Regions from separate parts of the Alkalibacillus silvisoli genome, predicted to be linked through region 1. Evidence: a T-box and tRNA genes for the amino acid it is inferred to sense, from the RefSeq annotation. Region 1 holds a T-box; the other holds one or more tRNA genes.
The links. A T-box is a leader RNA that pairs with one kind of tRNA and senses whether it is charged. The one in region 1 lies ahead of tyrS (tyrosine--tRNA ligase), so its partner is inferred to be a tRNA-Tyr.
Positions count from the first base shown of each region.

Region 2: it encodes a tRNA-Tyr, which carries the amino acid that the T-box ahead of tyrS (tyrosine--tRNA ligase) is inferred to sense. The anticodon was not compared.

Region 1 covers NZ_BAAACZ010000009.1:21,877-47,662, reverse strand. Annotated here, with positions in the region: gene ezrA (septation ring formation regulator EzrA) at 1-929, opposite strand, end outside; gene refZ (forespore capture DNA-binding protein RefZ) at 1,247-1,834, opposite strand; gene ABDZ63_RS04390 (GAF domain-containing protein) at 1,915-2,394, shown strand; gene rpsD (30S ribosomal protein S4) at 2,650-3,252, shown strand; gene ABDZ63_RS04380 (cation diffusion facilitator family transporter) at 3,432-4,349, opposite strand; gene ABDZ63_RS04375 (erythromycin esterase family protein) at 4,463-5,668, opposite strand; gene ABDZ63_RS04370 (UDP-N-acetylmuramoyl-L-alanyl-D-glutamate--2,6-diaminopimelate ligase) at 5,806-7,278, opposite strand; gene ABDZ63_RS04365 (UPF0182 family membrane protein) at 7,477-10,296, shown strand; gene ABDZ63_RS04360 (glutathione ABC transporter substrate-binding protein) at 10,408-11,952, opposite strand; gene tyrS (tyrosine--tRNA ligase) at 12,107-13,375, opposite strand; T-box leader at 13,435-13,637, opposite strand; gene ABDZ63_RS04350 (transglycosylase domain-containing protein) at 13,770-16,745, shown strand; gene ABDZ63_RS04345 (GNAT family N-acetyltransferase) at 16,852-17,490, shown strand; gene ABDZ63_RS04340 (acetoin utilization AcuB family protein) at 17,504-18,151, shown strand; gene ABDZ63_RS04335 (acetoin utilization protein AcuC) at 18,148-19,320, shown strand; gene motS (flagellar motor protein MotS) at 19,503-20,264, opposite strand; gene motP (flagellar motor protein MotP) at 20,254-21,072, opposite strand; gene ccpA (catabolite control protein A) at 21,126-22,121, opposite strand; gene ABDZ63_RS04315 (bifunctional 3-deoxy-7-phosphoheptulonate synthase/chorismate mutase) at 22,253-23,332, opposite strand; gene ABDZ63_RS04310 (cell division protein FtsA) at 23,520-25,673, shown strand; gene mntR (transcriptional regulator MntR) at 25,771-25,786, shown strand, end outside.
Region 2 covers NZ_BAAACZ010000030.1:66-6,193, reverse strand. Annotated here, with positions in the region: gene ABDZ63_RS15065 (carbohydrate ABC transporter permease) at 1-436, opposite strand, end outside; gene ABDZ63_RS15060 (carbohydrate ABC transporter permease) at 451-1,344, opposite strand; gene ABDZ63_RS15055 (ABC transporter substrate-binding protein) at 1,527-2,903, opposite strand; gene murQ (N-acetylmuramic acid 6-phosphate etherase) at 2,978-3,892, opposite strand; tRNA gene ABDZ63_RS15045 (tRNA-Cys) at 4,107-4,180, opposite strand; tRNA gene ABDZ63_RS15040 (tRNA-Gly) at 4,220-4,294, opposite strand; tRNA gene ABDZ63_RS15035 (tRNA-Gln) at 4,301-4,375, opposite strand; tRNA gene ABDZ63_RS15030 (tRNA-His) at 4,382-4,454, opposite strand; tRNA gene ABDZ63_RS15025 (tRNA-Trp) at 4,465-4,538, opposite strand; tRNA gene ABDZ63_RS15020 (tRNA-Tyr) at 4,559-4,644, opposite strand; tRNA gene ABDZ63_RS15015 (tRNA-Phe) at 4,652-4,727, opposite strand; tRNA gene ABDZ63_RS15010 (tRNA-Asp) at 5,068-5,144, opposite strand; tRNA gene ABDZ63_RS15005 (tRNA-Met) at 5,222-5,298, opposite strand; tRNA gene ABDZ63_RS15000 (tRNA-Val) at 5,511-5,586, opposite strand; tRNA gene ABDZ63_RS14995 (tRNA-Glu) at 5,593-5,664, opposite strand; tRNA gene ABDZ63_RS14990 (tRNA-Ser) at 5,680-5,771, opposite strand; tRNA gene ABDZ63_RS14985 (tRNA-Asn) at 5,779-5,853, opposite strand; rRNA gene rrf (5S ribosomal RNA) at 5,888-6,003, opposite strand.

The sequences.
Region 1 (25,786 bases):
TCCTTTTGTATAACAAAGTTCTTATCAAAAGCTTCTTTTTCTAATTGGTCATAGATTTCATGCATTCTTGATCTAATTTGATCAATCTTCTCTTGAACGCCGCCACCTTTTCCTTTGTTCAATTGTTCAACTAAAGCTAAAAGTGTTTCATGGTGTGTTTGGATCTCTTTTTCGACTCCTAAGTGCTGAACGCGAAATCCGTCATCACGCATTTCTTTCATACCATTTTGCAGTTGATCTAATTCTTCTGGAATCGTATGTTTACACGTACGATATAAATCAGGGAATACATCAACTTTTTCACTTAAATCACCTAACCTTGATTTTACAGTATGTATAAGTTCCAAAGCTTCTGTATAATTTCCGGAGTTGGTTAAGTCTTCATATTGTTGCATATCGTTTTGTAAATCGTCTAACTCCACTTCAAATACGACTTCAGCTTTACCAAGTTGGTAACCATTTTGTAGAACTTTTTTTCTAACTTCACTTATACGGGGGTGGAGTTTTTCTGCCTCTTCACGACTATCCTGTTCTGAATGAAGTAGACGGTCTACTTCTTCAAAAATATCATCAATTGTTTTTTCAACTTTTGATAATTTTTGTTCGACATTTTTTAAAGTTCGGGACGCTTTACCAAATTTATATTTTTCAGCTGCTTCTTCTGCATCTAATAAAAACTCTTCAATCTCGGTGAACACATAATCATTAATTTTGTCCCACTCATTACGCCATGACTCAAATAGCTCTTCTGTCTCACCTGTTAAATTAAGGTGCCTCACTTTCCCTAGCTCATCTGCCACTTGACGGCTCATTAATTGGACTTTCCATTGCTCCAGCATGTCCACTCTGTTGTATACTTTTTTCCGCATGATGACACCAACTAAAATAAAAGCAATAACAACGATTAGTATACCTATTATGTACTCCATCGAAAGCCCCCTTCACAAAACATTCCCGAGCATATACTTATATACATATAATATCATGTTTAATGCTATATTTGCTAAATAAATTGTAAATTTACTTTAAATTATTTCTTATCTCTCTTATAGACTTTTTTATGGTTATGCTCTGTTAAAGTCCGTTGTTGTTATTGTGATTCGCTTTCGGTGGACGCTTTCACCAAAAGGGCACAAGTGCAACATCTGCTCAAGTCGACCAGGAGTCGCCACCTTCGCTCATCACAATACAACAACTTAGAGCAACCTTTTAAATAATCAACACTAAGCTTTAACAGAGCCTATGGTTAAATAAACCACTTTTTCAAAACATCAATATAAGCATTTACAAACACTTTACGACTATCATCCCAATCGTAAGACTTCTTCCACTCATTTCCATAAGTGAATGGTGCATTAATTAAGCTTTTGAATTGTAAATAAAAAGCCTCTCTCTTCATTTCATTAAATTGATAATGTGATGTAATTTGTTCTGCTATTGTTTTTAAATAATAAGTTTCCTTAGCGACATATGTAGAAAATAATTCTCTTATAAAAATATTGTCTAAAGATAACTCTCTTTGGATAAAACAAGTGAATTGAAAATGACGCTCTTTATAATGTATAATTTCCTCAATTACATGATAAAAGTTATGAGAATTAAGTGGTTGATATTGTTGCATTAGCACCTCAACTAATTCTAAGTAACTTTCGTAATAATCTACTGTCATTTGCTCAAGCAACCCTTGTTTATTCTTAAAATAATAGCTTATTAAAGATACATTAACATTGGCCTTGTCGGTAATAGCACGGGTTGATGTCCCTTTAAAACCATTATAGTAAAACAGCTCACTAGCTGCTCGCATGATTTTTTCTTTACTTGTTATTTCTGACATGCAATCACCTCTTATATGCTGATATTCGACGATTTTAGCAAAAAACCTTTAAAAAATTAATTAAAAAGGAGATTTTTTCAATGTTTGAAGTACAAAATTACAACGGTTCAAAGGAAGGGAATTATGAACAAGTCATCAAACAATTAGATAGTTTGTTAGAAGGTGAAGATAGCATTATTGCAAACTTAGCTAACGCTAGCGCATTATTAAACCAATTTTTAGACCAAGTTAATTGGGTCGGCTTCTACACAATGGAAAATGGTGAACTCGTATTAGGACCTTTCCAAGGATTACCAGCCTGTGTCAAAATTCCAAATGGTAGGGGGGTCTGTGGTACAGCAACAGCTGAACGTACTACACAATTAGTTCCCGACGTACATGAGTTCCCAGGTCATATTGCATGTGATGCTAAAAGCCAATCAGAAATAGTAGTACCGATTATAAAAGAAGATCAAATCTTTGGTGTTCTCGATATCGACGCACCTATTAAAAACCGTTTTGATGAAATTGACCAAAAGTACTTAGAAAAGTTTGTTGAAACACTAACTAAACACATCTAGTATAGTTAACAGATTATATCGGTGAAAGGAATTACTACAAATCCTTGACTCAATACCTTTTACATCCTATAATATTCTTTGTGTAAAATAAAAGGCAGCCTCAGTGGACTTGCTGTGTTTTCATTTTGTACCTCTTTAGGAGGTGTATCGCGTAACTCTCTGCTGCTGGAGCGAAGGTACATGAAAACAAAATGTGCATGGTACGGAACACACTGTTTTTATTTTATGCAAATAAAATAAAAGGAGGAGACGCTCGTGGCACGATTCACAGGCTCTCTATGGAAGAAATCTCGCCGTTATGGCATTTCTCTTTCAGGTACAGGTAAAGAATTAGAAAAACGCCCTTACGCTCCTGGACAACATGGTCCTACTCAGCGTAAAAAATTAACTGAATATGGTCTTCAGTTACAAGAAAAACAAAAACTTCGTTATATGTTCGGTTTAACTGAACGTCAATTCCGTCGTATTTTTGACGATGCTGCAAAAATGCGTGGTGTACATGGTGAAAACTTCATGATGCTACTAGAATCTCGCTTAGATAACCTAGTATACCGTGCTGGTCTAGCACGTACTCGTCGTCAAGCGCGCCAATTAGTAACTCATGGTCACATCACTTTAGATGGAAGTCGTGTAGACATCCCATCTTATCGTGTAAAGCCAGGTACAGTACTTGGTGTTCGTGAAAAATCACAGAACCTTGACATCATTAGCGAAGCAATTGAAGTTAACAACTTCGTACCTGAATATATCACGTTAGATGCGGATAAGAAAGAAGCTACTTTCAACCGCTACCCAGAGCGTTCAGAGCTTTCTTCAGAGATTAATGAAGCACTTATTGTTGAGTGGTACTCAAGATAAGATCTACAAACGAAAACATCCCAACCATTTCAAACAATGGTTGGGATGTTTTTTAGTGTGTTATAGTTTTATTGCATGGTTATCTGTTATTAATAATTGTATGACAACGAACCCGAATGAACAAAATACTGGTCTATCCAAAGAGCAAGCCGTTTCAAATACGCTAGCAACCCCAATTACTAAACCGCCCAATCACGTTCTTTAGTAAATGCAACCGTTAACCATTTTTTCTCTACTTCTAGTTCAGTTATTTTTTGATAAATTTCATTTCTGATACGGTCTTGTTCATCAATTGTATCCACCACCCCTTGCTGTTGAACTAAAAAATTCACATCAACCCACAGTGTTTTCCCCACTTTAGAAACACGTACATAAGACTCTTCTATTCCATTTAATTCTCTAATTTGGTCAACTTTTTCTTCGACGAACTCGGGCTTTCCATCAAGTGGTCGCATATCAAGAATTTCATACATAGATTGTCGTATTTCAATAATTGGCCACTTCAAAAAATATAATGAAATTACAATCATTAATACTGGGTCAACATATACAATATATGGCTCTAGCATAGGTATGAATTGAAGAACGAAACCAATCATAAAGCCAATCAATACCCCAAAACTAACAAGTGTGTCCAAATACCACTCATTCGCCTCTACTCTTAATAGGTTAGATTTAATTTCACGACCTTTTGTAGATAGAAATTTATAAACAATATAACAAAAGATAGATGAAAAAGTAGAATAAGCTAACCCAGCCCCAATTGAAACGGGTCTACCACCTTGAAACAATGCGATAACTGCTGCAATGATCGACCCAGAAATTAAAACGATAATCGCAAAATATTTAACGATAATCACCATCGGCTCAATGACATCTTTTCCAAAAGGAAATCGGTGAGAATCAGACTTATTCATAAACTTGAAAGCCACCAGGGCAAAGAAAGATAAAAACACACTAATAATCGAGTAAAGCCCATCAAATAGAATAACTTGTGATTGTAACAATAAACCTAAAACAAAAGAAATTACTGCAAACACAGTAATGGCGTAAATTGACCACTTAATATAACGTTGCTCAACCAAATGTTTTGTCATTTATAGTTCTCCTATTATTTTGTTCTATCAATAATTTAAACTAATTTTATAAATTTAACCAAAAAAGGACTTACTGACTAAGATTAGCACCGTAAGCCTAAACAAACCTATAATTAATGAGAAGTTACTGTATCAATATAAATGAGACCATCATATTGTTCAGAAGGTACCATCTCATATTGATACACACCATCATCATGCGCAATCCTAAGCTCTTCTGCCCATGATTTTGAATGTAAATCGACAAAAAGCCGATCGTAATTATACAAACTCAATTCATATTCTAAGAACCCCTCTTCTTCCTTCCGCTCTACATCTCCTTGGCTCACCAACTCACCTTCATTAAAATACATGCCTATATAATAAGTTTCTAAATCTAACTCGCGATCAACTAAAGAACCAAATACCAGAGGGGTTTCCTGAAAAATATCCGCTAAATTAGTATCTATATTATTAATTTGACTAAACTCTTTTTGAATATGACCATTATGTGCCCAAATGATCACTTTTTCATGAGGGTGTTCATCCATTATATTTTCCAATTCATGAAGCATCCCTAATCCCCGCCGAGAATATATATCTTGAAAATCATCATTAATCTTATAATCAGCTAAATAGTCCTCATTAAGTACGCGTTTTAATACATAAATTCGGTCATCAATAAATGTTTGAATAGTTGAATCTAGTTGACTGAAATATTCCGTTTCTGTGATGAGTTGATACGACTCTAGAAGTTCATCAATATAATTATGGTCAATGCTCAGTACTTCAAAATATAGCCTTGGTATGTGTTTTGTAAAAGTCGATTCAGCTAATGCGAATTGATTACCTAAGTCAGGGTCAATTTCATTCATTTCGCTTATAATATGTTGTAAAATACCTTCATTAGGGTGTGAACTTACAGGAATCCAATCTAAGCCCTTCATCTCAAAACCACCTGTATCAGAAGCATATTGCGCTAAAGATGCCATCTCATCATTCACCCATGATTCAAGAACAGCATATTCAAAATCTTGATTACGATTTAACGGCTCCAGATTTTCAGTAAAATATTCCAGTTCAGCTTTACTCGTTTCCAGAGCTAGTATAGAGAAATCATGGTGTTCATGTAAGTACCGTACTAAATCGACACCTACCTCAGTAAAATCCTGAGTCCAATGGCTTGATTCCCCTAACAATACGACCTGCTTATCTTCTATATAATCGTCAATAAATGAGTAATCCTTGTAATCTTGAAAGTCATAGACGTTGCTACTCTTACTTTGACAACCTACAAAAATTCCGCAAACAATGATTAAAATGAAACCAAATCTTTTCATTCGTCATCCCACCTGTAATATATACCGCTTAATTAACACACCTTAAATTGATAGAGTTTAACCTACATTCATTATATTACCAAAATTATGATTATTTTCAAAAGAACAAATCAAAAGCCTTACTAGTAATTTTACTACTAATAAGGCTGTTCCACTGACAGGTGCTTTCTTAAGTATTCGATTGTTTCTTGATCAGACTGTGTTCTCAACTCATTAGGTTGTTGATATTGTTTATGTCCTTGACCCGTGATTACAACCCAATCATCTTTATGAGAATTTGTGAGGGCACCTTTAATTGCTTCTAGTCTGTTTTCAACAACTTCAATCTGATCTTTACTAAATTCTGTTTTATACTGATTTAAATGACTCGTCATCTCCTGTTGAGAGAAATCATCTAAGTCACCTGTTGTTAAGATTGTGACATCACTATACTCTAAAGAATTTTTAATCATATCTTCTCTTTTACTTTCATCCCGATTTGCTTTAAAGCCTAAAATATGAGTCACTCGTTTAGGCTTTGCTTCATTAATCGTCAGTAGCACCTCTTTAATGGCATCTGGTGTGTGTGCGTAATCGATGACGACCTTAGAACCACTTGGTAACTCTGAATGTTCAAAGCGACCAGGAACCCCCGGAAAAGCTGGTAATAACTGCTGCAACTGTTCATGCTTTTTTAAAATGGCCGAACCTGTAATATAAGCGAGTACAAGGTTATATAAATTATGAATGCCTAACATGGACCAAGTTAAGTGGTATGTTTCATGATTCAATTGGATTGTTACACTTGGATTGCCTACACTTACTAATTCTTTCATGACGACATCTGCACTTGTTTGTCTTCCAATTCCTATACACTCTTTATTTTCTTGCTTCAATTCATGGTATAAACGTTTTCCCCATTCATTATCTATATTCACAATAGCTTGACCTTTTGGGGTTAGTTGGTTAAATAATTGCTTCTTCACACTATAATATTCTTCCATATCTTTATGATAATCTAAATGTTCATAAGTTAAGTTAGTAAAAATCGCATAATCAAACTGTACACCTACAAGTCTGTATTGTGCTAATCCATGTGAAGACACCTCTAATACAACGACATCATCATGGCTATTATAAAAATGTTTATACAACTCTAAAACACTAGGGGTGGTTTGTGAGTTGGTGAATGTTTCTGAATTAATAACACACCTCGCTGTACCAATTAATGACGTAGACACACCACTACTTTGCAATAAATGATGTATTAAATGACTAGTCGTCGTTTTTCCATTTGTACCGGTAACCCCTATGACTTTTTTATATTGTAAGGGATCACGGTAAAATGCCTTAGCTATTTGCCCTATTGCTTCGCGACTGTTATTGACTTCTATGTATGGCACAGATAAATTTGGAACCGATTTCTCGCCTATAACAGCAACGGCCCCCAGTTTAACAGCCTGGTCAATAAACTCATGACCATCGGCTGTATAACCATCAATGGCTACAAACAGCGACCCTTGTTTAACCTGACCTGAATGATCAGTGATATCATTAATTGTAAGCCCTGCTATATCCACTCCTCTTAATTTATAATCTACTCTAGTTAATGTCTCTTCTAGTTTCATCATCTTTGAACTCCTAATATCGTATAATTTAAGAACCTAACTTATACTTACTTAATTACCTTAGCTCACTTTGTTTAAACTGGAATGATTAACATTATTATTATGTACTTTAAATCAAAAAATATAGTTTAATTTTTAAACTATAATCCGCAGTTCTAATTTGGTATAATTTTATTTGGATTTATAAAAAAGGGGGATTATATGGGGAGAGAGGAAGACTTCTACACCAAATTAAATAGAAAACAAAAAGAGAACTTAAAAAAGTTTCTAAATCCTTTAAAATGGATTGGACTTATTGTCATTCCATTGATTGTAATCGGACTTCTAAGTTTGAATTGGATTACGGAATACATATGGATGGGTTCTGTTGGATTTGAACAAGTCTATACAACGATATTATTTAGCCGCTTCTCACTTGGAGCTATCGGCTTTGTGTTATATTTTGTCATTACATTTATAACACTTTTTTGGATTCACAGATCATATGTACTCTTTTTAAACCATTCGATGATTCCAAATATATTATTAAACAAAAAGTCAGCCTATTCGATCATCATTGGTATTGCAATTGTTTTTGGTATTATTGGTACTTCAATGGTACAAGGGATTGGTTGGGAGCCAACTCTAAAAGCTTTAAATTATGAAAGCTTTAATCAAACAGATCCATATTTTAACTTAGATATTTCATTTTACATTTATGTCTTACCATTTTTAGAGCTTATTATTAACCTCTTATTAGGGCTAACAATTTTCATGACAATCATTGTTGCCTTAGCTTATTCGGTATTTAACATGTATCGTGAAAGTCGTTCAGCTCAGTTACATTTAGGCATTAGCATCTCATTAATTGGTTTATTTATTGCAGGTAATCATTTACTTGAGCCATATGGCACGCTTCTAACTAACCAAGTTAATATCTTTCAAACGAGTGTTGTACACGGCTTAAGTTATACAGATGATGTCGTTAATATTCCAAAAGCTTATGTCTTAGCCGGTGTAGCGATTATTGGAGTTATAATCCTCATTGTTGCCTTAATTAAAGGTAATCTAATTTGGATGGCTATTCCTATTGCTTTATATATTACCGTAGCACTTGCTGGCCAGTTAGTGTCTGCAGCTGTTCAAAACTATGTCGTTTCACCTAATGAATATCATCGTGAGGAACCTTATTTACAGCACAATTTAGATTATACGTTAGATGCTTATGATTTAAATGACATCACAACTGAGCAGCATCCAGGAAACCAATCATTAGATGAAGACATGATCGAGCGAAATCAGTTGACGATTGATAATGTAAGAATAAATGACTCAAGACCCATTTTAGATGTTTATAATCAGTTACAAACATTTAGAAACTATTATCAATTCAATGATGTAGACATTGATCGCTACTATATTGATGGTGAATATCAACAAGTATTTATCGGAGCAAGAGAGTTAAATACTTCTGACTTACCTGACCAAGCAAGAACTTGGGTGAATGAAAACTTACGTTATACACATGGTTATGGCGTAACGATGAGTCATGTGAATGAAATTACAGAACAAGGACAACCAGAATACATCTTACAAGACTTACCACCTGAAGGAGATATTGATGTTACACGTCCTCAAATATATTTCGGTGAAGAGCATTCGCAAAATGTAATCGTCAATACTGAAGTGGATGAGTTTGATTACCCTACTGGTGATGAAAATATGTCGTATCGTTATAGTGCTGAGGCAGGTGTGTCATTAAGCGGAATTAATCGACTTTTATTTGCTATTGATGAAGGGTCGTTTAGAATGCTTGTATCTGACCAGCTAAATGATGAAAGTCAGCTGTTAGCTACGCGTAATATTATGGATCGTGTTGAACGAATTGCACCATTTTTAACTTATGATCAAGACCCTTATATTTTTGTCAGAGAAGATGGATCGTTAGCTTGGTTAATTGATGCCTATTTAATAGCTGATAATCATCCATATTCAGAGTCATATGATGGTGAAAACAATTATATTAGAAATTCAGTTAAAGTTATGGTAGATGCGTATACTGGTGAAGTTGACTTCTTTGTCGTAGAAGATGATGAGCCATTACTACAAACTTATCAAAACATCTTTCCTGACCTTTTTACAACTGACATCCCAGAAGATGTTCAGGCTCATTTCCGGTATCCAGTTGACTTATTCACCATTCAAGCAGACATGTATGGTACGTATCATATGAGTAACTTAGAAGTCTTCTATAATCGTGAGGATGCTTGGGAGTTTGCAACTGAACGTTATTATGATCACGATATTACGATGGAACCTTACTATATTACGATGCAATTACCAGAACAGGATTTTGAAGAATTCATTTTAATGACACCATACACTCCTCGCAATCGACAAAACATGATTGCATGGATGGGAGCTCGAAATGATGGAGAGAATTACGGAGAATTAATGGTTTATGAATTCCCGAAACAACGTAATGTATATGGACCACAACAAATCGAAAATCGAATTAATCAAGATAGTCGAATTTCCCAAGAATTGAACTTGTGGTCACAAGGGGGATCAAGTGTCATTAGAGGAAATCTATTAACGATTCCGATTGAAGATACAATGATGTATGTTGAACCAATTTATATCGAATCAGCTAACGCAACTTCTTTACCAGAAGTGAAGCAGGTCATTGTCGCTTACGGGGATTACATTGTCATGGAAGCGACTTTTGAAGAATCATTAGAGCGTATTTTAGACCTAGTTGAAGCAGGGGCGCCTGGTAATATGGCGGATGTTGATGATGATATTGATTTAGATGATGAAATTGGTGATATTGATGAAGAAGCTGACCTTGAAGAAGACCTTGATTTTGATGAAGAGTCTGAAACTGAACAACCAACTATGCCATCTAGTGATGCTGAGGAGTCTTTACAAGAGCTTTCAGGATTATTTGAAGACTATCAAAATGCACTTTCAAATGGAGATTGGGAAGGTGCTGGTCAAATTATGAATGAAATTGAATCTTTATTAAATAGTTTAGAATAAGAAGTCTAGACAACGGTTGATGTAGTGATAACGTAACGCAAAAAATCCGAACGAGTTCATATATGATGAACCGTTCGGATTTTTATTATGACAACTAAATTTGTCCTAGCCTTACTCTACAAACTCTACATCCCTTAAATAAGGGAAGCTACTCGGAAATTGAAAGAATCCTTCGATGTCTTCACTCAACCCAGCCAATAAAACGGAATGGTATAGAGGAACTATTGGGGATTCATCAATAATAATTTGTTGAATTTCGTGATATAATTCTAACCTTTCCTCATCATCAGTAGATTGACGGGCTTCTTCTAATAATTGATCAACCTCTTCATGACTAAAGAAAGAACGATTGCCTGGTGAACCTACATTCTCTGAATGGAACATTGGATATAATCCATAATCGGCATCTAAGGTAACTGTTCCCCAACTGCCAATTAACATATCGTGCTCACCTTGAGCTGTTAAATCAAGATATGCGCCCATTTCTAATTGCTCTATGTTCACCTCGATATTTAACTCCTCTAGCTCTGACTGAACATAAACTGCCGTATCTGTTGTTGTACGGTCATATACATATACATCAATACTAAAACCTTCTTCATGTCCCGCTTCTTCCAATAAGCTTTTGGCTTCGTCTATATTATAATCTACAGAATCAACCTCATCACTATATCCAAACACAGTCGGCGCTAATGGTCCAATAGCAGGTAACGGAATGTCATCCATTAAACCTTCAACAAGCCCTTCTTTATCTATAGCCATATGGATTGCATTTCGGACGCGCGCGTCGTCTAATGGCTCTTTTTCTACATTAAAACCTAAATAAGACATGCTCGCACTTTCAGATTCCTTTACATATCCTTCTTCTGATTCATTAATGGTCGATACATCACTTGTATTAACTGGATAGATAATTTCAGCTTCATCCGCTAATAATTCTGCCACGCGAGTACTTTCCTCAGGAACCGCATTAAATTGTAGCATCTCAACCTTAGCAGACTCACCCCAATAATCATCATTTTTAACTAGAGTGATATATTCACCGGAGACGCGTTCATCAAATTGATAGTATCCTGTTCCAACCGGGTTTTGATTAACTTGAGTCAAAGGGTCTTCTCCGTTTTCAATTGCTTCATAATCTTGTTCAATCGAGTTCGGACTAATCATATGTCCCCCTGGGTGCGCTAAGTGAGCTGGAAGAGCTGAAAAAGGATATTCTGTATGAATATGAACTATGTATTCATCCACTACCTCAACGCTTTCAATCATATCAAACAAGAAACTTAATGGTGAACCAACCTCTGGGTCTAATACACGATCTAAATTCATTTTGACAACTTCTGCGTTAAGTTCTTCCCCATCATGGAAAGTAACTCCCTCTCTGATAACTGCTTCCCAAGTTGTTTCGGATATTGGCTCTAATTCAGTAGCTAATCCAGGCTCTATTTCTAAATCTGTATTCAATTGCACTAATGTATCGTAAATATTAGTCATGACATACAGTGAATTACCATCATTAGCTGCGTGCGGGTCTAAAGAAGCGGGTAATGAAGCTAAATCAATTGATAAGCTTTGTTGTTCTTCTTCAGTATCTGCGCAGGCAACTAATATGATTAATAGTAAAGGTAACAGACTAATTCGTAATATATATTTCAATTAAAACTTCCCCTTTCTAAATTTCATTTTTATTAATTTACGACAATGAACATCATATTATTCTCTTACATAAAAGTCAACAAAACACATCACAATAGTCAGGATTAAATCTAAAAACTAAGACCTAAATAGTTTTAAGGCCTTAGTTTTTAGATTACATATGTCGAATTAAAAAGTATTTCTTCTTACCTCTTCTAATAATTGTAAAAGCTTCGTCAATTTGATCATCAGCATTAATCACATACTTTAAATCTTGCTGTCTTTCATCATTAATGTAAATAGCACCATTTTGAATATCTTCTCTTGCTTGGCGCTTTGATGAAGAAATACTAGCTTCAACTAATAAATCCACTAACCCCTTTTCTGACTCTTCTAACTTGTAAGTAGGAACGTCTTTAAATCCTACTTCAACTTCATCTTTCGTTAATTGTTTGACATCGCCTTTAAATAAAGCATGTGTGATTCGCTTAGCTTGATTTAAAGCCTCCTCGCCGTGGACCATCTTTGTCATTTCTTCTGCTAATCGGCGTTGTGCAGTTCGTTGTTCTGGTCTTTCTTCAACTTCTTTTTTAAGCTCTTCAATTTCTTCTAGTGGAAGGAAAGTAAATGATTTTAGAAACTTTAAAACATCACGATCATCAGCATTTACCCAGAACTGGTAAAACTCGTATGGACTTGTTTTCTTCTCATCCAGCCAAATAGCTCCCCCAGCTGTTTTACCAAATTTACTACCGTCAGCTTTTGTAATTAAAGGGACAGTTAAGCCATATGCTTTAATATCTTCACCTTCTTGACTTGTGCGACGAATTAATTCAAGACCAGCTGTTATATTACCCCATTGGTCACTGCCACCAATTTGTAAAGTAACATTTTCCTTTTGATTTAAACGTAAAAAGTCCAAAGACTGTAATAACATGTAAGTGAATTCTGTGTAAGAAATCCCATTTTCAATTCTTGATTCAACTGAGTCTTTAGCCAACATATAGTTAACACTAAAGTACTTACCAACATCTCTTAGTAAATCAATCACTGACATTTGAGATAACCAGTCATAGTTATTAACAACTTTAGCTCCTTTATCATCATCAGTAAAATCGATAAACTTCGATAATTGATCTTCTATATTACTTACCCAACCTTGTACCACTGATTCTTCATTTAATTGACGCTCTTCACTACGACCACTCGGATCACCTATTAGTCCTGTACCCCCACCAACTAAAGCAATTGGGCGATGTCCAGCTTCTTGAAAGCGTTTAAGCATTAAAATCGGTAATAAATGTCCAATATGCAAACTGTCAGCTGTTGGGTCAAACCCACAATACAATGCAACTTGTTCCTTATTTAAATGTTGTTCAAGACCTTCATCATCTGTCATTTGGTTAATGAGACCTCTAGATCTTAAATCTTCAATAATGTTCATGACGTTTACCTCCTAATTTAATTGTAATTGATTTAAACATAAAAAAATCCCCTCATCCACTTAGGGACGAGGGGACTCGCGTTACCACCCTAGTTGCAACAGTACCCTGCTACCACTTCATTAATTAACGGTATAACCCGTTCTCTATAAAAGAGAATGCTCCTAGCCGTAATTCGTCTTATACCTTGCACTAGTTCACACCAACCACTAGCTCTCTGTCGCATTGAGGTATACTCCTACTTCAACTATTCGTTGCATTATATATTCATGTTTAATTATGTTATATATTTTTAGCATATTCTCTAAAAAAATGCAACTTCTAAACTAATTTTCACGATATGACTCAACGACAAGATATGCTATAATATATTCGACATTTTAGGAGGTTCTAAAAATGAGTAAAAATAAATCTCATAATAAATTCCTCATGTTTTTTCAAGATGGGAAATTCCCAAAATATACAAGAGTATCACTTGATATCATGTGGAATATTACACTATTTTTCCTTGTAATCGGAATTGTTTCAGCATTTTTTGTTGGGGGACTTGGTGTTGGTTATTTCGCTTCTCTAGTAAAAGACATCCCGGTTAGTGAAGCTGATGAGATGGAGCAAATGGTGTATAACTATGAAGAAACATCAGAAGTCTACTTCGCTAATAACGAATACTTAGGTGAAATTCGCGGGGATATCCACCGTGAAGAAATTAGCGCTGAGCAAGTTTCTGACATGTTCATTGATGCTATAATTGCCACTGAAGATGAGTATTTTGAAGAACATAACGGAATTGTACCAAAAGCAATCATGCGTGCCTTATATCAAGAATTCTCTGGTTCTCCTACTCAAACAGGTGGTAGTACACTGACTCAGCAGTTAGTTAAAAACCAAATCTTATCAAGTGAAGTGTCATTTGAACGTAAAGCAGAAGAAATATTCATTGCACTCAGAATGGAAAACTTCTTTGATAAAAATGAAATATTGGAAGCCTATTTAAATGTAGTACCTTTTGGGCGTGATTCGACAGGGCGTAATATTGCAGGGATCCAAGCTGCAGCTCAAGGTATTTTTGATGTCGATGCGAGTGATTTAAACTTACCTCAAGCTGCATATATCGCCGGTTTACCACAAAGTCCTTATGGTTATACACCATATGCATCGGGCGGCTCGATTAAACCTGATGAAGAACTGGAGCCTGGTTTAAATCGAATGGAAACCGTGTTATATCGAATGTTGTCAGCAGGTAAAGTTACAGAAGATGAATATGAAGAAGCCTTAGCTTATGACATTACTGAAGACTTCACAGATAAAAGAGAATCTATACGTGATGAGTATCCTTGGGTTGCAGATGAAGTTGAAATGAGCGCAAGAGATATTATTGCAAAACAACTTGCTGAAGAAGCTGGAGACTTAGAAGAGTATCAAGAAGTAGATGCAACACAACAGCATTATCGAGATTTAGCACGCCACGAGTTAAGACATAGTGGTTTAGAAATTCATACAACCATTAATAAAGATATTTATGATAACTTTCAGGATGTGAAAGATTCATTTGAGCATTATGGTCGAACAGTAACCGTTCAAATCGAAAACCCAGAAACTGAAGAGGTTGAAACAGAAGAAATCCCTGTTGAAGCAGGCGCTTTATTAATGGAAAACCAAACTGGTGCCATTTTAGCTTTCGTTGGTGGTAGAGACTTTGACAGAAGACAAGTGAATAACGCAACATATAACACTCGGCCCCCAGGCAGTACAATGAAACCATTGTTTGGGTATGCAGTTGGTATGGAGCTAGGGATCATTCAGCCTGGGTCACCTCTATTAGATATTCCATTTGAATATAATGATGGTTATACATCACCATGGACACCATCAAACTTTATTTCACAGCAACAAAGAGGTTTAGTTGATGCGCGTTCAGCATTGGCAGACTCAGATAACGTACCGATTGCTAGGCTTATGATCAATATAATTCAACAAGATGATAATCCTGCTAGATTTTTAGAAGGTATGGGGATTTCAGATGGTGAAAATGTGCCATCTAATGTCTTAGGTGGTTCACCTTATTTAACTGTAGAACAAAATGTAGCTGCGTATGCAACATTCACTAATGAAGGTGATTATGTAGAACCTTATATGATTGAGAAAATCGTCGATCGTGAAGGTGAGGTTGTTTATGAGCATGAAACAGACCGTGAAGAAGTATTCTCAGCTCAAACGTCATATTTAATGCTAGATATGATGCGTGATGTTATTAATAGTGGTACAGCTACTTATGTTAATAGCATTCTTAATCATTCTGGAGTTGATTGGGCTGGAAAGACAGGAACCTCAGATCAATTTGAAGATGCATGGTTTGTCGCATCGAATCCAAATGTCACGATGGGAACTTGGATGGGATACTACGCTCACGATCATGTTGTCGACCGATCAGTATTAAGGTTAGACCAAAGTAATTACAGTCGAAATAACCTACGTTTTTGGTCGGAGTTAGTCAATGCCGCAACAGAAGCTGAACAAGAATTCATCGCAACTGATGAACGTTTCTCTAGCCCTGGTGGTATTGTCTCACGTAGTTACTGTGCTTTATCAGGATCTTTACCTAGTGAGATGTGTGAGGAACTTGGATTAGTCCAAACAGACCTATTTAATATTGACCATGTACCCTCAGAAGAAGATAATAGCATGACTTCTGGGCGTACAGTCCAAATCGATGGAGAAGCATTTGAAGCAGTAGATGAAACACCTGATGAATTCACTGAAGAAGGTTTCTTTTTAAGAGAAGACTTTATTAACGAGCATGGTTGGGGCACATCTTATCAGCTTGGTTCTGGATGGTCCAACCCAGTTGACATTAGTAATTTATTAGGTAGTGGTGATTGGTCTGATCTGATTGTTGGTGATAGTGAAGACATTGAGGATGATGGAAATCCAAATTCACCGAATAACGTTTCAATTTCTAGCGGCACTTTGGAATGGGATTCAGCTGGTGGTCAAGTAGTTGGATATCGTATTTTATCGTCATCTTCAGAAGATGGTGACTTTGAAGAAATTGGTCATACAACGACAACAAGCTATGATTTACCATCAGAAGACCGAGCTTATGCTGTTGTAGCCGTTAGCTTATATGGTCATGAATCAAGTTCTTCTGATTCTGTTGTTTACGGTACAATTGAAGATGAGGAAGACGAAGAAGATGAAGAAAGCCGTGAAGATGAGGAAGACGAAGAAGATGAAGAAGCAAGTTCAGAACAAGATGGAAATGACAACAATGATGATAATAATAACGACAACAATGACGATCGTAATGATGATGAGAACGATGATAATGACAGTGATGAAGACGAAGATGAAGAAAATAATGATGACTCATAATAAGATTTTTAGCCACTGATTATTAAATCAGTGGCTAATTTTTATATAAGTGCAATGTGCTTACATGTTATAATAGACCTATATATGATTTTTAGGTGGTGTCCCATTGAAACATCCAAAAACATATCATCAAAAAACCATTTACAAAGAGGAAAAGAAAGTAATTGTAGAAGGGCCTATACCATCAATGCAATTAGAAGATTATTATTTTGATGATGGCTTAACAGCATTCCGACCTCCTAAAAAGCAGTACGAAGCAGTAAAATCAATTGCTGACTTTGAAGAAGGTCGAGTCATTATCGCACGTGATGGTGAGAAGATTGTGGGTTATGCTACATTTTTACACCCTGACCCATTAGAAAGATGGTCAGAAATTAAAATGGACGATTTAATCGAACTTGGTGCTATTGAAGTATCTAATGATTACCGAGGTCTAAAAATTGGCTCTTCCATTTTACAAGTAGCTATGAAAGATTCACAAATGGAAAATTATATCATTATTACAACTGAATATTATTGGCATTGGGATATGAAATCAACTGGCCTTAATGTATGGGAATATCGAAAAGTAATGGAAAAAATGATGGGCAAAGGGGATTTAATACCGATGTCCACTGATGATCCGGAGATTATCTCTCATCCGGCTAATTGCTTACTTGTTCGAATCGGTAAACATGTCCCTGAGTCGTCTGTTGAAACATTTGATTCTTTACGATTCATGGGAAGAAATAATCAATGGTTCTAAGAGAGGTGTTCACATGTTAGTAGAAGAAATTATGTCAGAGTCCGTTATTACACTAAATCCTACTAATAGTATTGAAGAAGCATTAGAATTACTTAACAAACACAAAATTAGACACATTCCTGTTGTGAGTGAAAACAATCAAGTCATTGGTATATTGTCTGATCGTGACATAAGAGACGCTGCACCATCAATCTTAGAAGAAACACATAACCAACAAATCTTACTACATGAAATCTCATCTATTATGACAACACCCGTTATTACAGTTCATCCATTAGATTTTATTGAAGATATTGCAACTATATTTTATGAACATGAAATCGCTTGTGTTCCAGTAACAAAAAATAATCAACTGATTGGAATGGTTACAGAAAAAGACTTATTGTATCGACTAATACAACTGACCGGTATTCATGAACAAAGCTCTCAAATTGAAGTTAAAGTTCCAAATAAAGTTGGAATATTGCCTCATGTCACTAAAGTTATTAGTGATCGCAATACCAACATATCTTCTGTATTCATATATCCTTATCAAGACAGTTATCACGAAAAAATTATCGTATTAAGAATTCAGACTATGAACCCAATGCCGTTAATTGATGAACTTAAGCAGCACGGCTATGAGGTTATTTGGCCAAATATACCGGGGTTATCTAAATGATGAATCAAGCAACATTTGTTTATACAGAAGACTTCAAGAAGTATAAATTTCGTGATGACCACCCATTCAATCAAAAACGCGTTGAACTAACGTTTGATTTACTAAAATCTATGAATGCACTAAATGATGATCAAATTCTTGCCCCCCGAAAAGCAACAGACGAAGAAATTAAATTAGTCCATGACAAAGCATATGTTGATGCAGTTAAAAGAGCAAGTGTCAATGAATTACCTGAGGAAGAAGGGCTTGAGTTTGGAATTGGTACTGAAGATACACCAATCTTTGACCATATGCACGATGCAGCTGCACAACTGGTAGGAGGGACATTGACTGCTGTAGACTCTGTTCTAAATGGTGATTTTAAGCACGCACTTAATTTTGGTGGTGGACTACACCATGGGTTTAGGCGTAAAGCCTCTGGTTTTTGTATTTACAATGATGCTGCTATTGCGATCAAATATATTCGTCAACAATATAATTATAAAGTACTGTATGTTGATACTGATGCTCACCATGGAGATGGGGTTCAATGGATCTTTTACGATGATCCTAATGTTTGTACTTTATCCATTCATGAAACTGGAAGATACTTATTTCCTGGTACGGGAAACGTTAATGAACGAGGTCATAATGAAGGTTATGGCACTTCATTTAATATTCCAATAGATGCATTTACAGAAAATGAATCGTTCATAGAAGTTTATAAGGAAACTTTAGAAACAATAGCGGCATATTTTAAACCTGATATTATAGTTACCCAAAATGGTGCTGACGCTCATGTCTTTGATCCACTTTCTCACCTTTGTTGTACAATGGAAATCTATGAGGAAATTCCACGGTTGGCTCATAAAATCGCAAATGACTATTGTAACGGTAAATGGGTCGCATTAGGAGGTGGCGGGTATGATATTTGGCGTGTCGTACCAAGAGCTTGGGCACAAATTTGGGCAATAGCTAGTCAGGGTGGAGCACCTTTTTCCGGCGAATTACCTAAAAATTGGGTTAATAAATGGCACGAAGAAAGTCCAGTGACATTACCAACAACATGGCACGACCGTTCTGACATTTATAAGCCAATCCCAAGAAAAGAAGAAATTACAGAAAAAAACAAAATTCTTGTCAATAAGCTGTTGCAACCTATACGTAATGAGCAAAAATATATGATGTGAATATGTTGGATTCATGGCCTTAATCATGAAACCTCTCCTTAGCCTAAGGTATAAAAATAGCCATTAGGCAAGAAGGTTTTATCTCTAAATTGTGCCGCTACCTAAACAATTATTGTAGAGCCTAAAAAGATGACCTCAGAATAAACCGAGGTCATCTTTCATTTACCCAATAATTGAGTAGATCAATTGCTTTGACTTAATTCTAAAATAATCATTTCTACACGCCGATTTCTCTGTAAGCCTTCTTCTGTAGCATTTTCCGATACTGGCTTAAACTCTGCAAAACCGGTAGCTTGAAAACGAGTCGCATCTAGGCTCTGTTCATCAACAAAATAGCGAATAACACTACTCGCCCTAGCTGTTGAAAGTTCCCAGTTTGAAGGATAACGATAAGTATCAATTGGAACATCATCAGTATGACCTTCAACTTCAACATCATTAGGAATGTTATCTAATAGAATAGCGACTTTATCTAAAAACGGTAAAAAGTCGTCAATTAATTCTGCTTCACCAGAATTAAAAAGCACCCGTTCTTGTAAAACTAATACGACTCCACGGTCAGTTTGACTTGCTGTAATCACGTCATTTAAGTTATGATCATCCAAGTAATCTTGTATTTCTTCATACAATTCTTCTAAATTTTCTTCGTCTTCTGCTTCAGTGATCTCTGGATCTTCAGTAAAATCTTCGTCTTCATCAGGTAAATCACCTTCATCATCTTCTTCATAATCTGTTGGATCTTCTAAAGGGATTGCTGAAGGCATAAAATCAAAGATAACATTTTGTCGATAAGATTCAGCTACTGCATTAAATTTAACAGCATCAATCTGTGACATTGAGAATAGCAGGATAAAGAATACTAAAATTAGTGTCACCATGTCAGAGTATGTAACCATCCAAATTGGAGCACTACGTTTAGGCTGACCTCTTCTTTTAGACTTCATTTTGACTCTCCTCTACAACAAGCTCCTCCTGTTTCTTCTCTTTTAATTCTTCACCTGATAGAAATGCACTTAACTTTTCTTCTAGTATTTTAGGATTCTGACCGGATTGAACTCCAATCACGCCCTCAACTATTACTTGTTTCATGAACACTTCTTCTTCTGTCCTAGATACTAGTTTACCTGCAATAGGTAAGAATACTAAGTTTGCTAAAACCATTCCATAAAAAGTTGTTAATAATGCAACAGCCATACTCGGACCAATTGTACCTGGGTCATCTAAATGATTTAACATTAAGATTAAACCAATTAATGTACCGATCATTCCCCAAGCAGGCGCATATTCACCAGCTTTCTCAATAATGCTCCTACCTCTATTATGGCGTTCTTCCATTGCAGCAATTTCAGCATTCATAATGTCGTTAATTACCTCAGGTTCAATACCATCAATTGCTAAGTAGACACCTTTTTTAATGAATTCATCATCTAATTCATCTAATTCATTTTCTAATGCTAATAATCCTTCACGTCTAGCTTTTTCTGATAAGGATATAAATAACTGAATTAATTCCCTCAAATTATAATCATCATCTTTAAAGGCTTCTTTAAAAACTTTTAAACAAAATTTCATTTCGCTTAAATTAAAGTTTACTAATAAAGCACCTAATAAACCACCTATTACGACAATAAATGAACTAACCTGAACAAATGAACTGACCCCTGAGATCCCATCATTAAAGAAAATCCCCAACAAAATCATCGTAGCACCTAGGGCTATCCCTACCGGTGTTAATAAGTCTCTTTTTTTCATTACCTCTCACCCTATTTCTATTAACCTGTCTACTATTAATATCGACATATTTCTTATTTTGTTGAGTCCCTTTCAACAATTCGATGAGGTAATGTAATTTGCTCTTGTTCTATATCTTCACCTTGCAATAATTTTGTTAATAATCTCATTGAAACAGCACCTATATCATACATTGGTTGCAACACACTAGTTAATGTTGGCCTTACCATATTGGCTAGTCTTGTATTGTCAAACCCAATGACGTTTAGCTCTTCTGGGATCTTAACACCATTATCTTGTGCTCCGTGAATGACACCTAATGCCATTTCGTCAGAAGAAGCTATAATCGCTTTTGGTGGTTGAGATAGACTAAGAAACTGATTGGCCGCTTCTATTCCTGAATTATAACTATCATCCCCATCAAAAATGGATTCTTCATTAAATGGTAAGCTACGCTCTTTAAGTGCGTCTATGTAACCTTGTTTTTTCATATCATTAATTTTCGCGTTTAATGGTGATGTCACAAAGCCAATTCCACTTGTGGTATCATCACTGATAGATTCTACCGCTTCTTTCATCGCTTGGTAATAATCAATATTAACTGAAGGCAGTGACTGTGACTCATCCACCGTTGCCGCCAGTATAACTGGAACATTCGCTCGATCAAACGCTTCAATATGCTCATCAGTTACAGATGAACCCATGAAGATCACACCATCGACTTGTTTTTCTAGCATGTTATCTAACAAATCAAGTTCTTTAGTTTTTTGTTGGTCCGAACTACTTAAAATTATATGGTACTTATACATTGAAGCGATGTCTTCAATCCCTCGTGCCAGTTCTGCGAAGAAAAGGTTTGATATATCTGGGATAATGACCCCAACTGATGTCGTTTTTCGACTCGCTAAGCCTCGTGCAACGGCATTTGGTCTAAAACCTAATTCATTAATCGCATCTATTACTTTTTGTCTAGTCGTTGGCTTGACATTTGTATTTCCATTAATGACACGCGAAACAGTTGCCATTGAAACATTTGCTTTTTTAGCTACATCGTAGATTGTTACGCCCATGATTTAACGACTCCTTATACACTGCTTAATTTATCCGCTCTGTTAAAGTCCTGAATCACTTACAGAACACTTATTTTTAATATTGTAAGCATAAGCCTTTTTTTTATGTGTCGCAATAGGCATCACGACATTTATCCATTATTAACCACAGCATGAGGTTGTTTTAATTGCTCCATAAAGTGTTCAAATGTTGGTATATCCATCTGTTGTTGGGAATCTGACAAAGCAACTGCAGGGTCTGGATGCACCTCTGCCATAATTCCGTCAGCCCCTACAGCAATAGCTGCTTTTGCAGCTGGTAATAATAAGTCCCTTCGACCTGTAGAGTGTGTAACATCAACCATAACTGGTAGATGGGTTTCCTGTTTTAAAATAGGAACAGCCGTAATATCTAATGTATTACGTGTTGCCGTTTCATACGTACGTATTCCTCTCTCGCATAAGATTAAGTTACTATTCCCTTGAGTTACGACATATTCAGCTGCGTTCATAAACTCATTAATAGTAGCAGCTAAGCCACGTTTTAACAAGATAGGTTTATTTGATTTACCGGCTTCTTTTAATAAATCAAAGTTTTGCATATTACGTGCACCAATCTGAATGATGTCTAAATGTTTCGTCCCCAGTTCAATATCTTTCGGGTTGGTTATTTCACTAACTACCTTTAATCCATATTGGTCTCCTGCATGACGCAACATCTTTAATCCTTCTTCGCCTAATCCTTGGAAATCATAAGGAGATGTACGTGGTTTGAAAGCACCCCCTCTTAATATATTTACACCTTGCTGCTTAACCGCTTTAGCCACTGTATTTACTTGTTCTTGTGATTCTACCGAGCATGGTCCCATAATAAACTGATTTTCACCATTTCCTACAGAAATATCTCCGACAGATATGATTGTATCAGACGGCTTTTTCTTTCTTGAAACGAGTAATGTTTCACGGTAATCACCTTCTTGCAACTCCTTAGCAGCTTTGAAAATCTCTTTAAATATGTGCTTGACAGTTGCATACTCAAAAGGTCCTTGGTGCTGGTCAATAATATGATCTAACATTTCCCTTTCTCTAACTGGATCATATGCTTTCATACCTTGTGATTTTTTTATATCACCAATTTCTTTAACTAAACGTCCGCGTTCATTAATTAAATCTAGAATCTTTATATTAACTTGATCTAACTCATCTCGTAATTGATCTAAATGATTACTCATTATACAAACCTCCAAATTTGTTTATATTGCCACCTATTTATGGTACATTATCCTTAATTAAGTTTTATTTTTATACATATTTCGCTAAATTTAATCCTTTAATGTAGCTCATCTATAAATATTATATCGAACCACTATGGTCTTGTCATTAAGTCGCTCCTATGATATCTAAATTGAGGTGACAGTTATGAATAAATTATTTGCATTAGATATTGGAACTCGAAGTGTCGTCGGAATTATATTACATAAAGAAGATGAAGTTTACCGTGTAATTGATATGGTTACAAGAGAACATAAAGAGCGGTCTATGGTTGATGGCCAAATACATAACATAATGGCTGTATCAGATGTCATTAAAGAGGTTAAAGACCTATTAGAGTCCAAACACGGGCCACTAACAAAAGTCTGTGTTGCAGCAGCAGGCCGTGCTTTAAAAACTAAAAAAAGTACCATTAAAATTAACATTTCAGAGCAACCTTTAATGACCCATGACGATATTTTTCACATGGAGTTAACTGCCGTTCAACAAGCACAATATCAATTAGCAGAAAAAGAACAAGAAACTTCTAGTACACAATATTATTGTGTTGGTTATTCAGTATTACATTACTACTTGGATGACCATGAAATTGGCTCTTTGATCGATCAACAAGGAGATGAGGCAACTGTAGACATTATTGCCACTTTCCTACCAAAAGTGGTTGTTGAATCACTTATATCAGCTTTACATAGGGCCAATCTTGAAATGGAAGCCTTAACCCTTGAACCGATCGCTGCCATTCAAGTTCTAATTCCACAATCAATGAGAAAGTTAAATGTCGCTTTAATAGATATCGGAGCAGGAACGAGTGATATTGCAATCACCAAAGAAGGGACCGTAGTAGCTTATGGAATGGTATCAAAAGCTGGTGATGAAATTACAGAAGCCATAAGTCAGCAATATTTACTCGATTTTCACCAAGCTGAAGAAGCAAAAAGGCAATTAGTAGAAGAAAGTGTTATGGAGATTGAGGACATTTTAGGCTTTAAATCTGAATTGCCTTATGATCATGTAACGACTGATTTAAACGATGCCACCTCAGCACTGGCAAAAGAGATTTGTCATCAAATCATTGCCCTAAACAAAGAAGCACCTCAAGCTGTTATGTTAGTTGGTGGTGGAAGCTTAACACCTAAGTTAACTGAACATATTGCAGAAAAACTTCAACTACCAAACAATCGTGTAGCTGTTAGAGGAATCGATGCTATTAAAGGGTTGAAAGGACAAGAACACTTGCCGAGTAGTCCGGAGTTTGTGACACCAATTGGAATTGCTATAGCAGCTCAAAAAAGTCCTGTACACTACATTAGCGTTACAGTTAACGGACGGATGGTTAGATTGTTTGATGTTAAACAATTAACCATTGGTGATTGTTTATTAGCAGCTGGTTTAGATGTAAAAAAATTATATGGCAAACCAGGTATCGGACAAGTTATTACTTTTAACACTAAACAAATCACTTTACCTGGCTCTTTTGGCCAACCACCTAAGATTGAAATAAATGGTCAATTAGCTTCTATTCAAGACTATATTTCTCACGGGGATGAAATTAACGTCATTAAAGGTGAAGATGGTAAAACACATCAATACACCATAGAAGATATAATCGGAACACTAGAAAATCAAACGGTCATTCTAAATGAAGAAACAATCCACATTGCACCCAAACTTACACTTAACGGAATTGATCGGACGCCATTTGAACATATCAATGATGGTGATTCTCTCGAATGGAAGTCCAACCTTACTGTAGAGGATGTATTAAAGAAATATGTAAGTCCAAATATTTTCAATAAGAACAAACCTTTTGAAATCACTTTAAATGGAAAATCGCTACTTGTTGAAAAAAAGATGATTTCCCTACAACTCAATGGGCATGACGTTTCAATGTCAGATATCGTCCATGACGATGACCGTATTAATTTTACCCTAACTGATTCTATATCAGCACTTGAGTTATTAAACCGCTTCGATTTAAGGTCTAATTCAAAGGTAACCGTCTATTACAATGAACAACCGATTGACTTAACTTCTAACGAATTAACGATTATACGTAATAACCAAGTGATTGATGAAGGTTCATTCATTTATCCTGATGACTTAGTTGAGATTAAAGAGCAACAAACTGAACAATTCATATTCCAGGATTTATTTCGATTTGTTGAAATCGATCTGTCTGAACTGAAAGGTAAGGGTTTCAAGCTTTATCGAAACAACGAGCAAGTAGGCTTTTCTGAGCCAATCTTTGATGGGGATCAATTATATATTGAATGGGTCGAGTCTTTTACTCATAATGAATAACCATTTTCTAGCCGATAGCATCTTGTGAAAAACCTTTTGCTATCGGCTATTATTTGCTAAAATAATATATATTGAACAATTGTTTTGGAGGTACACTATGCCAACTCCTAGTA
Region 2 (6,128 bases), on a different contig from region 1:
CAATAGCTAAACCAAAAATATTATCTAACATATTAAACTGAGCTAATAAGAAGAATAATGGAATCCAACCTAACACCATTGGGATCATCATCGCTGAAATGTATAACGTAAATAACATTTGACTTCCTTTAAAACGGATCCGCTCAAGTGCGTATGCAGTAGGAATCGCAAGAACAAGGCATAATAACGCGCCAATACCTGTTACTATTAAACTATTAAATACACTTGTATCAATATTATAATCTGTCCATGCTGTTATGAAGTTATCAAAGTTAAACTGTTCAGGAATTCCCCACGGATTAGCATATATTTCAGCATTTGTTTTAAACGATCCTAAAAACATCCAAAAAATCGGATATAAAACAGCTAAAGACCATAATATTAAAGGCAATCTAATTCCTGACCTAACCAGCATTTCACCAAATGTTCTTCTCATTGCGACTCCCCCCTTTAGTATTCAACTTTTTCTCTTTTTAATAAGAATTGTAGAATGATAATTGTAATCAGTGAAATAACTAGAATCATAACACCAATTGTTGCACCATAGCCGAAGTTATACTGATTGAATGCTTGCTGGTATAAATATGAACCCATGACGTGTGTCGAATTGTTCGGCCCACCACCAGTCATTACTTGAACAATGATAAATGAACCGTTCAATGTTGTAATAACAATATATAAAATTGAAATCTTAATTTGCGGCCAAATAAGTGGTAAAGTGACATGCCAAAACTGTTGCCACTCATTTGCCCCATCAATACGAGCGGCTTCATAGTTACTTTTCGATATATTCGCTATACCACCCATTAGTAACAGCATAAACAGACCAATACCAGCCCAAATTGATGGCAATACCAAACTCGGTAAAGCCCACCTTTCACTACCAAGCCAAGGCCTAGTCCACTCTTCCAAACCAATCATCTCTAATCCTGAGTTTACTAAACCTAGATTCGGATTATAGATAAATGTCCAAAGAATACCAATTACAACAACTGACATAATATTCGGGAAGAAGAATATTATACGATAAAATGGTGCTTCTTTAATCTTAAGCTGGGTTAGTGCAACTGCAATAAATAATGCCATAATCATGATCCCAACTACTTTGGTAATAACTAAAAAGTAATCATGCCAAATTGTAGCAGGAATAATGTCATCGTTGAAAAGTCTAGTATAATTATCAAAGCCGACAAATTCTCTAGTTTGAGAAGCCCCCGACCATTCAAAAAATGAATAATAAAGTCCACTAAACAAAGGATATAATGTAAAAATGCTAAACATAATAAAGGTTGGAATTAAACAAAACGCTAAAAATAAATATTTCTGTTTTTTACTCTGTACCATACAATCACTCTTTCGTATGTCAGGTTATTTGTCCTAAAGGAAAAGGCTTATTTATATGTATTAAAAAACTAGCTCATTATGAGAATGATTTAACTAATGGCGAAAATATAAATGGCACTTTTATTAAAAGTTTGATAAAAATGTATGGAATGTAGACTGCGCTACATTCCATACAGCTACTTTTATTCACCGCGGTAACCCGCAGCTGCCTCCTCAGCCTCTTCAATAAACTCTTCAGCTGTAATATTTCCTAGTAGTAATGACACTAGTGAGTCACTTAATGGTGTTTCTAAGTCTGCACTCATTGGGTGAGGCATATAGTAGATTTGAACTTGTTCTGGATCATTAATCATTTCATTTGCCTCAATTAAATATTCAGGTACATCTGGGTTATTCGATAAATCAACATCTTCTAAGTTCATAATTGCACCCGTATGCTCTGAGAATAACTCAGCATATTCACGAGTGAACACGAACTCAACAAATGCTTTTGCTGCTTCAGGATTAGAAGCTTCCTCAGCAATTGCTAAAGGCCTTAAGTCAGGTACGATTGCCATAGGTTCGCCTTCAGGATTCATTGGTGATGGAATAAAACCATATTGTAAGTCTTCTGGTGTGTCACCTTCCATTTCATTTGGTAACCAGAAACCGACTGGAATAAAGGCATTATCATGTAATAAGAAGTTCATTTGTGATTGTGTATGGTTTAATGCACCTAAACCTGAATCAACATAACCAGCATCCACCATACGCTCAACGTTTTCCATAATTTCTACAGCTTCACCCGTTTCCCAAGCGCCTTCTTCACCTTGAATAATATCAGCTAAAAGCTCATTTCCACCGTAAGCACCAAAGGCTGGATATAACATACCTCTAGAGAAATAATAAGGGTGTTGACCTGTTGTAACAAAAGGCTCAATATCTTCATTATCTTGAATGTCACCCATTGTGCTCATAAAGCCTTCAAAATCACTAGGTACTTCATACCCATGCTCATCAAATCGAGCCATATCATACCAAGTACCCCATGCATCGAATACTAATGGTAAGCTATATAACTCACCATCGTATGTTGATGGCTCAGCAATAAAGCTGTCCACTAAAGGTGAACCGTCTTCTAATTCGATATCCTCTGCCCACTCAGTTAAATTCATTAACTGGCCATCTTCTACCATTTGAGTTTCACTTGAACCTGCTCCATCGATGTAAACAACATCAGGTGGATCCTCAGAAACCCAGCGCGTTCTCATTTCTTCATTAATATTTGCCCCTGCATGTTCAACAACTTCTACATCTGGATATTGAGCTTCAAAGTCTTCAATTACTTCTTTCCACCATGAATCTCCATATCCTCCAACAAAGTATTGAATTTCTAACTCGCCACTAACTTCACCATCAGTAGCATCTGCATCCCCTGTTTCATCTTCGTCAGTTGTTTCCTCTTCTTCCGATGGTTCGCCTTCACCATCATCAATTGGTGCCTCATCTGGAGCACAACCAACCGCAAAGATCAAAAACAATACTGACATTAATACTAATAAGTAGTGACCTTTGAACATATTGTTCAACGTGTCCTCCCCCTTTTTACTTTTTAATATATGAAACGCATTAATAGTTATCTACCAATGCGATTTCAAACATCACTTTTACCAACAGCATAATTGATCGCTTCTCTTACATAACCATCAGATTTTGTAATCGCCTTTTTAGCCTCTTCATAATTAACACCGCTTTTAAGCATGACGAGTGCTGGTTTAACCTGATTATCTGTTGCAGCTAATACACGGTCTGCCTCATCATAAGAAACGTCTGTAAGATCCATAATAATTCGTCTTGCCCGATTCATTAATTTATAATTACTTGCCTGTACATCTACCATTAAATTTTCATAGACCTTCCCTAGCTTCACCATTGTCGTTGTACTAATCATATTTAAGACCATTTTATGCGCAGTTGCAGCTTTCATTCTAGTTGATCCAGTTAATACTTCAGGTCCAACTAATACTTCAATCGCTGCATTAGCGTGATGACTAATCACTGAATTTTTATTACAAGTCAGTGAAACGGTGTAAGCCCCTTTTGATTGTGCATACTTTAAAGAACCAATAGGATAAGGCGTTCTCCCACTTGCTGTGATTCCAAGTACGACATCTAAATCGGTAATATTTTTCCGGGCGATATCTTTCTCACCTTGTTCTTCATGATCCTCTGACCCTTCAACAGCTTCAAAAAAAGCATCAATGCCACCAGCCATTAAAGTTTGTACCGTTTCAGGTGACGTCATAAAAGTTGGTGGACATTCAGATGAATCTAAAAAACCTAACCTTCCACTCGTACCAGCACCTACATAAAATAAACGGCCGCCACTCGCTAAGCGTTTATACACATTCTCAACGACCTCATTTATTTCTGGCAGTACTTCCTCAACTGCTTTTTCAACCTTTTGATCTTCTCGGTGAATCGTTTTTAAAATATCATAAGTATTTAGTTGGTCTAAGTTCATACTTTTTTCATTTCTTTGTTCTGTAAGTAAATTAGATAAGTCCATCAGTTACCCGATCTCCTTAGTATTATAGTAAACGCTTTCATATTTAAATAATTAAGTAAATTAATTTAACTGAAAATTTATAATAATTATAACCTTATTAATTTTTTGTGTCAATCGTACATTTAATTATTAAAATAATATTTCAAATAAAACAAAAAAAGTTGATAAACAAAAAGTTTGTTTACCAACTTTGGATTATGTATTCTTATAATTTTGGAGGCGGCAACCGGATTTGAACCGGTGATAAAGGTTTTGCAGACCTCTGCCTTACCACTTGGCTATGCCGCCACCGTATACAGTATGATCGACATACAAATAATGTGATACTGGAGCGGAAGACGGGATTCGAACCCGCGACCCCCACCTTGGCAAGGTGGTGTTCTACCGCTGAACTACTTCCGCATATAATGGCTGGGCCACCAGGATTCGAACCTGGGAATCACGAGACCAAAACCCGTTGCCTTACCGCTTGGCTATGGCCCAAAAAAGGGCGATCGGTGGGAATCGAACCCACGAGTGCCGGAGCCACAATCCGGTGCGTTAACCCCTTCGCCACGACCGCCATATAAAAATGGCAGGGGTAGTAGGAATCGAACCCACATCAAAGGTTTTGGAGACCTTCGTTTTACCATTAAACTATACCCCTACGTTTTTAATTTATTTAAATGGTGGAGGGGGACGGATTCGAACCGCCGAACCCAAAGGGAGCGGATTTACAGTCCGCCGCGTTTGGCCAACTTCGCTACCCCTCCAAACACATGGTGGCTCGGGACGGAATCGAACCGCCGACACACGGATTTTCAGTCCGTTGCTCTACCGACTGAGCTACCGAGCCAAATAAACAGTAAATAATATTGTAGAACTCACGCTTACTTATGAAGCATTTGTGTGCTCACAGACTTTTGTTTTTCTTAGATGTCTTCTTGCTCGCAAAGCTACACGGATGTGGTTCATTGATGTTTACGCTTAGCTACCGAGCCAAATAAACAGTAAATAATATTGTAGAACTCACGCTTACTTATGAAGCATTTGTGTGCTCACAGACTTTTGTTTTTCTTAGATGTCTTCTTGCTCGCAAAGCTACACGGATGTGGTTCATTGATGTTTACGCTTAGCTACCGAGCCAGATAATTAATAAATAAAATTGTGAAATTCACGCTATGTAATTATAAAAGTGGCGGTCCGGACGGGACTCGAACCCGCGACCTCCTGCGTGACAGGCAGGCATTCTAACCAACTGAACTACCGGACCATTATTGGTTGCAACCTAGGTTGCTCCCGATATCACCTTACATAGTAGTATTTCAATGTAGTTACGGTAATATAATTTGGTTGCGGGGGCAGGATTTGAACCTACGACCTCCGGGTTATGAGCCCGACGAGCTACCAGACTGCTCCACCCCGCGATATTGACTGCGGTTCTTTTAATTAGAACCCAGACTATATAAGTTTAATTCGTACGACTGCTCGTCGCGTTGCAAGTATTTTCATTGAAGCCTACGCTCCTCGCAAACCTGCGAAGATGTTTTTCAATGTAGCGGGTTTGCTCCACCCCGCGCTATTGACTGCAGTTCTTTTAATTCAGAACCCAGATTAAAAATAATGACATTATTAGAAATGGTGGAGGATGGCGGGCTCGAACCACCGACCCCTTGCTTGTAAGGCAAGTGCTCTCCCAGCTGAGCTAATCCTCCGAGAAATGACCCATAGGGGATTCGAACCCCTGTTACCGCCGTGAAAGGGCGGTGTCTTAACCACTTGACCAATGGGCCGTATATAAAGATCTATGGCGGAGAGCGAGGGATTCGAACCCTCGAGACCGCGTTGGCGGCCTACACGATTTCCAATCGTGCTCCTTCGACCACTCGGACAGCTCTCCAGAAAAATGGCTCCAGCGGCAGGATTCGAACCTGCGACCAATTGGTTAACAGCCAACTGCTCTACCACTGAGCTACGCTGGAATATTTAAAACTGTCCAGGAAGGAGAAATAATTAGCCCGGCGGCGTCCTACTCTCGCAGGGGAAAAACCCCAACTACCATCGGCGCTAGAGAGCTTAACTGCTGTGTTCGGCATGGGAACAGGTGTGACCTCTCTGCCATAACCACCGGACAAAAATTAGTTAAACATGTCTTATTTGCTGTAACAAATTATATTATATTCACCTTCGAGTAAAAATGCAAGAGCTTTAATTCATTTTTCTTAAACTCTTTTAAACATTTTTAAAAGGTTTCAAT